3 regions of the Streptomyces sp. NPDC085460 genome follow, and region 3 is predicted to be linked to each of the others. Evidence: riboswitches for the same ligand, from Rfam matches in the RefSeq annotation. Region 3 holds a riboswitch; each other region holds the start of a gene.

Region 1 (2,878 bases), on a different contig from region 3:
GCCGTCGACGCGGTCCTGGACGACCTGCGGCCCTCGGATCCGGTGCTGCTGCTCGTGAACGGGATGGGCGGGACGCCGCTGCTCGAACTGTACGGGTTCAACGCGGAGGTACGGCGGGTGCTCGACGCGCGCCGGGTGCCGGTGGCGCGGACCCTGGTGGGGAACTACGTGACCTCGCTCGACATGGCCGGGTGCTCGGTGACCGTGTGCGCGGCCGACAAGGAGCTGCTGCGGCTGTGGGACGCGCCGGTGTCGACGGCCGCGCTGCGCTGGGGCCGGTGAGCGGGCGATGACGGAGGCGTACGGTGCCGCGTTCGCGGTGCGCTGGATGGAGACGGTGGCGGCGGCGGTGGACCAGGAGGCGGGCCGGCTGACCGAGCTGGACGCGGCGATCGGCGACGCGGACCACGGCGCCAATCTGCGGCGCGGGTTCGCCGCCGTCGCCGACGCGCTGGCGAAGGAGCCGCCCGCGACACCCGGCGGGGTCCTCGTGGCCGCCGGACGGCAGCTGATCTCCACGGTGGGCGGGGCCTCGGGGCCGCTCTACGGGACGCTGCTGCGCCGGGCCGGCAAGGCGCTCGGCGACGGTGACGCGGTGACGCGGGCCGAGCTCGCGGACGCGCTCGCGGCCGGCGTCGCCGCCGTCGGGCAGCTCGGCGGGGCCGTACCGGGCGACAAGACGATGCTGGACGCGCTGGTCCCGGCCGTGGCGGCGCTGCCCGAGTCCTTCGCGGCGGCGCGCGCCGCGGCCGGCGAGGGCGCGCTCGCGACGGTCCCGCTGCGCGCCCGCAAGGGCCGGGCCAGTTACCTCGGCGAGCGGTCGGTCGGCCACCAGGACCCGGGGGCGACCTCCTCGGCGCTGCTGTTCGCCGCGCTGGCGGAGGCGGCGGAGGAGGCGGCGGAGGGGGCGGCCGGATGAGCGGGGCGAGGGTCGGGATCGTGCTCGTCTCGCACAGTGCCGCCGTGGCGGCGGCGGTCGCGGAGCTGGCCCGGGGGCTCGCCGGCGGCGGCGACCTGGCACCGGTCGCGGCGGCGGGCGGCACGCCCGACGGCGGTCTCGGTACGAGCTCCGAGCTGATCGCCGCGGCGGCGAGGGACGTCGACGCGGGGGCCGGCGTGGCCGTCCTGGTGGACCTGGGCAGCGCGGTCCTGACGGTGAAGGCCCTCCTCGCGGAGGGCGACGAACTCCCGGAGGGCACCCGGCTCGTGGACGCCCCCTTCGTGGAGGGCGCGGTGGCCGCCCTGGTGACGGCGAGCGCCGGCGGCGGCCTGGACGCGGTGACGGCCGCGGCGTCGGAGGCGTACGCCTACCGCAAGGTCTGAGACGGGGAGAGGGGGCCGCCCCGGCTGGGTTCCACGCCGCCGGGGCGCCCTCGTCCGAGCAGCAGCAAGCACTAGGACGCGTTCCACGCTAGTGCGAGGGTCTGACAACGGGTCCCGCGCCACCGGGCCCGGCGAGGATGTCCGAGCGCGAGTGACCGACCCCGCATTGTGATGAAGCAGGTCAACACACTAATGTCACAGCGCCTTGGTGTTCGGGAAACCGGTGCAGTACCGGTGCGGCCCTCGCCACTGTGATCGGGAGGTCCGGCTCCTTCCCCTCGGGGAAGCCACTGCTCCGCCGCGGGAGACCGTCGCGGGGTGGGAAGGCGGAGTCGGGCGTCATGACCGTCAGCCAGGAGACCGGCCAGGGCGCGTTGTCCATCCACGAGGTGCTGGAGAGGGTCTCCCGATCATGCATATCGCCGAGGGGTATCTGCCCCCCGTCCATGCGGCCGCCTGGGGCGTCGCATCGGCTCCGTTCGTCGTCCACGGCGTCCGGGCGCTCACCCGCGAGGTGCGCGCCAACCCCGAGTCCACGCTGTTGCTCGGCGCCGCCGGCGCCTTCACGTTCGTCCTGTCCGCGCTCAAACTGCCGTCCGTGACGGGCAGTTGTTCCCATCCTACGGGTACGGGTCTGGGCGCCATACTGTTCCGGCCGCCGATCATGGCGGTGCTCGGCACCATCACGCTCCTGTTCCAGGCGCTGCTGCTCGCCCACGGCGGGCTGACCACGCTGGGGGCGAACGTCTTCTCGATGGCGATCGTCGGCCCCTGGGCGGGATACGGCGCCTACGTGCTGCTGAAGCGGTCCGGGGCGCCCCTGATGGTGAGCGTCTTCTTCGGCGCGTTCGTCGCCGACCTGTCCACCTACTGCGTGACCAGCGTCCAGCTGGCCGTCGCCTTCCCCGACCCGGGCAGCGGCATCGCCGGTTCGCTGGCGAAGTTCGGCTCCATCTTCGCGGTGACGCAGATCCCGCTCGCCGTGAGCGAGGGGCTGCTGACCGTCCTCGTGGTGCGGCTGCTCATGCAGGCCAGCAAGAGTGACCTGCTGCGTCTGGGCGTGCTCGCCCGGACGGAGCCGAAGCGACGCGAGGAGGCGGCGGCGTGATGAGCCGGAACGCGAAGATCAACACCCTGCTGCTCGCGCTCGTGGCGGTGCTCGCCGTCGTGCCGCTGGCGCTCGGGCTCGGCGACCACAAGGAGGAGCCGTTCGCCGGCGCCGACGCGGAGGCCGAGACGGCGATCACCGAGATCAAGCCGGACTACGAGCCGTGGTTCAGCCCGCTGTACGAGCCGCCGTCCGGCGAGATCGAGTCGGCGCTTTTCGCCCTCCAGGCGGCGCTGGGCGCCGGTGTCCTCGCGTACTACTTCGGGGTGCGGCGCGGCCGTCGGCAGGGCGAGGAGCGGGCGGCGGCCCGCGAGGAGAGCGGCGCACCCGGCGCGGAGGCGTAACCGCCGATGCTGCCGATCGACGCGGCGGCGCACAGCAGCCGCTGGCGCCGCCGCCATCCGGCGGAGAAGGCGGCGCTCGGTCTCGGTCTGACCCTGTGCGCGG
Region 2 (2,878 bases), on a different contig from region 3:
GGCGAGCGCGAGGGCGGCGAGCAGCCCGGCCGTGACGAGGGCGAAGCGGCGCCGGCCGGGCGCCGCCGCCGCCGGACGCGCGGGGGCGGCGGCGACGGCGGTCATCGGCCGGCGGCCGGGTGGAGCTGGGCGGCGAGCTTGTCGACGGCGGCGGGGACGCGGACGCCCAGGACGGTGTCGGACAGGGGCATGACGGCGAAGCGGCGGTTCTTGACGGCGGGGACGTCCTTGAGGGCGGGGTCGTCGAGGAGGCGCTGCTTCTTCTGCTCGACGGTGGTGGAGCCGTAGTCGTAGATGACGATGACCTCGGGCTTGCGGGCGACGACCTGCTCCCAGGCGGCGTCGCCGAACGCCTTGGGGAGGTCGGCGAAGACGTTGCGGCCGCCGGCCCGGCTGATGAGCTCGTTGCCGATGCCCTTGCCGCCGGCGGTGAAGGCGGTCTTGTCGCCGCTGTCGTAGACGAAGACGGAGACGGGGTCGAGGCCGCCGAGGCGCTTCTCGGTGGCGGCGAGGGTGGCGCGGGCCTCCTTGTTCCACTTCTCGGCCCGGTCGGGGACGCCGAAGGTGCGGCCGACCTCGGTGACCTCGCGGTAGAGGTCGTCGACGGTGGGGGTGCCGGACGGGCAGGACTCGCCGTTGAGGCGGGTGGTGATGCCGGCCTTGGCCAGGTCGTCGCGGCTGCGGCCGTCCTTGGCGTCGAAGGCGGAGGCGTAGCCGCCGTAGACGAAGTCGGGGTTGGCGGCGAGCAGCGCCTCCTTGGAGGGGTACTCCTTGGAGAGGACGGGGACGGAGTCGTACGCCTTCTTGTAGGCGGGGAGGATCGCGTCGTCGAGGTAGGCGGTGCCGGCGAGGGACTTCTCCAGGCCGAGGGCGAGGAGGACCTCGGTGACGTGCTGGTTCATGGTGACCGCGCGCTTCGGCGGGGCCTCGAAGGTGGTGGTCTCGCCGCAGTTGGTGACGGTGTAGGGGAAGCCGGGGGCGGGCTTCGCGGTGTCCTGGGTGCTCGCGGGGCCGGCGCAGGCGGCGAGCAGGGGCAGCAGGACGGTGGCGGCGAGCAGCCGGGGGCGCCGGGTCATGGCGGAGGGCCTCCTCCGGGGATTTCCACGTCCCCGATCGGTGGTGAGAAGGCGGCAGGTCAGTTCCTGGCTCCCACACGGGGTGTGGTCACAGTGGCGGGACCGCGCCGGACTCGCACCGGCTTCCTGGTTCCTGCCGCCCTGAAGGTCGGGGTCAGACTACTCGTACGCCTCGACGACCTTGACGTCCTCCTCGGTCACGACGCCCTCGACGATCGTGTACGAGCGGAACTGGAAGGGGCCGGCGGCGTCGGTGTCGGCGGTGGAGACGAGCACGTAGTGGGCGCCGGGCTCGTTGGCGTAGGTGATGTCGGTGCGGGACGGGTACGCCTCGGTCGCCGTGTGCGAGTGGTAGATGATCACGGGTTCCTCGTCCCGGTCGTCCATCTCGCGGTAGAGCTTGAGGAGGTCGGCGGAGTCGAACTCGTAGAAGGTGGGCGAGCGGGCGGCGTTGAGCATCGGGATGAACCGCTCGGGGCGGCCCGAGCCGGCCGGCCCGGCGACGACGCCGCAGGCTTCGTCGGGGTGGTCCGCGCGGGCGTGTTCCACGATCCGGTCGTACAGGTCCCGGGTGATGGTCAGCATGCCGACAGGATAAGCAGACGGGCCGCCCCGCACCGAAGACTGGTACGGAACGGCCCGGATGCCGAGACGGTGCAGGTCAGGAGCGCTTGACGAAGGCGGCGCCCTCGGGGTTGCGGGCCTTGAGCACCAGGTAGGAGACGGTGAGGATCAGGCCCCAGACGGGGGCGCAGTACAGCGAGACGCGGGCGCCCTCGTCGACGCCCATCATGACGATGACCATGCCGATGAAGAGGAGCGCGAACCAGCTGGTCCAGGGGGCGCCGGGGGCCTTGAAGGTGGACTCGGGGAGCTCGCCCCGGTCGCACTTGCGGCGGTAGCGGATCTGGCTGACCAGGATCATGATCCAGGCCCACATGCCGGAGATGGTGGCGAAGGAGACGACGTACTCGAACGCCTTGCCCGGGGCGACGTAGTTGATCCAGACGCCGACGAGCATGAGCGCGGCGGAGAAGGTCAGGCCGAGGAGCGGGGTGCCGCCCTTGGTGAGCCGGGTGAAGACCTTCGGGCCCTGGCCGTTGAGCGCGAGGTCGCGCAGCATGCGGCCGGTGGAGTACATGCCGGAGTTGCAGGAGGAGAGCGCGGCCGTCAGCACGACGAAGTTGACGATGGCGGCGCCGACGCCGAGGCCCATCTTCTCGAAGGCGGCGACGAACGGGGAGACGCCCGGCTGGAACTCGGTCCACGGGACGACCGACAGGATCATGATCAGGGCGCCGACGTAGAAGACGGCGATGCGCCACGGCACGGTGTTGATGGCCTTGGGCAGGACGGTCTTCGGGTCCTTGGACTCGCCCGCGGTGACGCCGACGAGCTCGACGGCGAGGAAGGCGAACATCACGATCTGGAGGGTCATCAGGGTGGAGCCGACGCCGTTGGGGAAGAAGCCGCCCTGGTTCCACAGGTGGGCCACGGTGGCGGTGTCACCGGCGTCGGAGAAGCCGACGGTGAGGATGCCGGCGCAGATCAGGATCATGCCGATGATGGCGGTGACCTTGACCATGGAGAACCAGAACTCCAGCTCGCCGAAGAGCTTCACGGAGATCAGGTTGGCGCCGTAGAGGATCACGGTGAAGACGAGCGCGGAGATCCACTGCGGGATGTCCCACCAGTACGTCATATAGGTGGCGGCCGCGGTGACCTCGGTGATGCCGGTGACGACCCAGAAGAGCCAGTACGTCCAGCCGGTGACGAAGCCCGCGAAGGGGCCGACGAACTCG
Region 3 (2,878 bases):
TGTCGCCGCCGCCGGAAAGGGGAAGATCACGCTGGCCATCGATACGGTCGGAAAGTTCTCGATCGAGTGCCCCAGCCACGAGGTTCGCGTCAACGTCAACCAGCTCGACCTGGCCGAGGGGCGGCAAGGGCGCTTCCGGATCGAGACGACGGATCACATCCAGTGGATCGCCGATATCCAGATCCCTGATTGACGCCTCGCCTGGTGGGCGTGGCGCAGGTCACGAGCGGGGTGAAGTCGCACACCACAAAGGTATCTGACGGATAGTCAGTTCTCGTTATAGTGGGCGATGGCCGTACCCGCCCCCGCACGGAGAGACGAGGACGCTCATGACGCAGGTGACCGAGCACGGCGGTGGCGTCTGGTCGCTGCGCGTGCCCATCCCCGACAACCCGCTCGGCCACACCCTCGTCCACGTCCTCGACACCGACCGGGGCCCGGTCCTCGTCGACACCGGCTGGGACGACCCCGACTCCTGGAGCGAACTCACCGCCGGGCTCGGCGCGCTGGGGCTCGGCCCCGGAGACATCCACGGCGTCGTCATCACCCACCACCACCCCGACCACCACGGCCTCTCCGGACGCGTCCGGGAGGAGTCCGGCGCCTGGATCGCCATGCACGCCGCCGACACCGCCGTCGTCCGCCGCACCCGCGAGTCCGACCCCGGCACCTGGCTCGACTACCTCGCCCGCAAGCTCGCCGCCGCCGGCGCGCCCGAGGACCACCTCGCGCCGCTGCGCGCCGCCCGCTCCGGCGGCCGGATGCGGACCCTGCCCGGCCTCGGCGCCGCCCTGCCCGACCGGGACATCGTCCCCGGCGAACTCCTCGCCCTCGCGGGCCGCCGGCTCCGCGCCGTCTGGACCCCCGGCCACACCCCCGGCCACGTCTGCCTCCACCTGGAGGAGAAGCACCCCGGCGGACTCCCCGGCCACGGCCGGCTCTTCTCCGGCGACCACCTGCTGCCGGGGATCTCCCCGCACATCGGCCTGTACGAGGACCCCGACGACGCCACGGTCACCGACCCCCTCGGCGACTACCTCGACTCCCTGGAGCGGATCGGCCGGCTCGGTGTCGCCGAGGTCCTCCCCGCCCACCAGCACGCCTTCCCCGACGCCGCCGGCCGGGTCCGGGAGCTCCTCGACCACCACGAGGAACGGCTCTCCGGCCTCCTCGCCCTCCTCACCGTCCCCCTCACCCCCTGGCAGCTGGCCGAGCGCATGGAGTGGAACCGGCCCTGGGACCGCATCCCGTACGGCTCCCGCAACATCGCCGTCAGCGAGGCCGAGGCCCACATCCGGCGCCTGGTGAAGCTGGGCCGCGCGGAGGCCCTGACCGGGACCGAGCCGGTGGCGTACGTGGCGGTGTGACGCGGCTCCCACGCCGGGGAGGCGGACCTACGGGCCGGTAGAGTGGCCCGGTCGTCTTCATGCCCGAGCAGGGGAAAGCCGGTGCGATTCCGGCACTGACCCGCAACCGTGAGCCGTTCGCGAGAACAGGTGAGTCGGAACGCCCTGCCACGGGACGTGAGCGCCGGCACCGTCGAGGAATACGGCGCCGGACGCGGGCCCCGCGGGGGCGCCGAGGTCCGGTGCCCGCACGAGAGGCACACATGATCAGCGTCCGCCGCGCCGCCGCCGCACTCACCGCAGCGGCAGCCGTGCTCAGCACCGCCGCGACCGGCGTCGCCACCGCCGCCCCCTCGCCGAGCGCGTCCGCCGCGGCGCTCCCGCCCGGCCTGTACGGCAAGGGCGACCCGACCTACGACGGCGTCTGGCGCCAGTCCCTCGCCTTCCTCGCCCAGCGCGCCACCGGCTACCAGCCGGCCGACCAGGCCGTGGACTGGCTGCTCGGCCAGCAGTGCTCCGACGGCTCCTTCGCCTCGTACCGCGCGGACACCACCAAGCCCTGCGACGCCACGACCATGCGGGACTCCAACGCCACCGCCGTCGCCCTCCAGGCGCTCGGCGCGGTCCGCCGCGAGGCCGCCGACCCGACGAAGATCGACACCGCGGTCAAGACCGGCTACGGCTGGCTGCGCGGCGTGCAGAACAAGGACGGCGGCTGGAGCTACACCCCCGGCGGCCCCAGCGACGCCAACTCGACCTCCATCGTCGTCAGCGCCCTCGCCGCGTCCGGCGTCAAGCCCGGCTCGTACACCTCCGCCCAGGGCCGCACCCCCTACGACGCGCTGCTCGCGCTCGCGCTGCCCTGCTCCGAGGAGGACGGCGGCGCCTTCGCGTACCAGCCGGACAAGGCGGGCAAGCTGCTCGCCAACGCGGACGCGACCGCCGCCGCCACCCTCGCCGGGCTCGGCAAGGGCATCACGGCCGTGAAGGCCACCCCGCCGCAGGCCCCGACCTGCGTCGACCTCCCCGAGCCGACCGTCGAGCGGGCCGCCCTCAACGGCGCCTCCTACCTCGCGAAGGCGCTCGTGCAGACCGGGCACCTGACCACCCCGCCGCTGCCGGGCGCCACCGACACCGAGCCGAAGCCGGACTTCGGCAACACCGCCGACGCCGTCGTCGCCCTCGCCGCCGCCGGCACCGCCCGGCTCGCGGAGCCCGCCCTCCAGTGGCTGGAGCAGAACGCGGCCCCGTGGGCGAAGCAGTCCGGCCCCGCCGCGTACGCGCAGCTGATCCTCGCCGCCCGCGCGATGGAGGCCGACCCGCGCGAGTTCGGCAAGGTCGACCTGGTCGAGGCGCTGAACGCGACCGGCCCGACGCCCAAGACCCCCGACACCACCGCCACCGCCGCGGAGGACGAGGAGGACGACTCCTTCCTCGGCTTCGACGTCTGGTGGATCATCGGCATCGGCATGGTCGTCGGCGTCGGCATCGGCTTCCTCCTGAGCGGCCGCAAGAAGTGACGCGCCGCAGGA

The links. A riboswitch is a leader RNA that binds a small molecule or an ion and turns the genes downstream of it on or off. The one in region 3 is predicted to bind cobalamin.
Region 1: another riboswitch for cobalamin. It lies ahead of ACIGHB_RS12085 (energy-coupling factor ABC transporter permease); the one in region 3 lies ahead of ACIGHB_RS21325 (prenyltransferase/squalene oxidase repeat-containing protein).
Region 2: another riboswitch for cobalamin. It lies ahead of ACIGHB_RS26380 (ABC transporter substrate-binding protein); the one in region 3 lies ahead of ACIGHB_RS21325 (prenyltransferase/squalene oxidase repeat-containing protein).

What each region holds. Positions count from the first base shown of each region.
Region 1 covers NZ_JBITTO010000004.1:222,095-224,972, forward strand. The annotation lists gene dhaK (dihydroxyacetone kinase subunit DhaK) at 1-282, shown strand, start outside; gene dhaL (dihydroxyacetone kinase subunit DhaL) at 290-919, shown strand; gene ACIGHB_RS12080 (PTS-dependent dihydroxyacetone kinase phosphotransferase subunit DhaM) at 916-1,323, shown strand; cobalamin riboswitch at 1,485-1,707, shown strand; gene ACIGHB_RS12085 (energy-coupling factor ABC transporter permease) at 1,736-2,431, shown strand; gene ACIGHB_RS12090 (energy-coupling factor ABC transporter substrate-binding protein) at 2,431-2,775, shown strand; gene cbiQ (cobalt ECF transporter T component CbiQ) at 2,782-2,878, shown strand, end outside.
Region 2 covers NZ_JBITTO010000010.1:179,470-182,347, forward strand. The annotation lists gene ACIGHB_RS26375 (iron ABC transporter permease) at 1-105, opposite strand, end outside; gene ACIGHB_RS26380 (ABC transporter substrate-binding protein) at 102-1,076, opposite strand; cobalamin riboswitch at 1,116-1,258, opposite strand; gene ACIGHB_RS26385 (Mov34/MPN/PAD-1 family protein) at 1,236-1,661, opposite strand; gene ACIGHB_RS26390 (amino acid permease) at 1,738-2,878, opposite strand, start outside.
Region 3 covers NZ_JBITTO010000008.1:22,547-25,424, forward strand. The annotation lists gene ACIGHB_RS21315 (hypothetical protein) at 1-193, shown strand, start outside; gene ACIGHB_RS21320 (MBL fold metallo-hydrolase) at 330-1,367, shown strand; cobalamin riboswitch at 1,394-1,534, shown strand; gene ACIGHB_RS21325 (prenyltransferase/squalene oxidase repeat-containing protein) at 1,610-2,866, shown strand; gene ACIGHB_RS21330 (SCO2322 family protein) at 2,863-2,878, shown strand, end outside.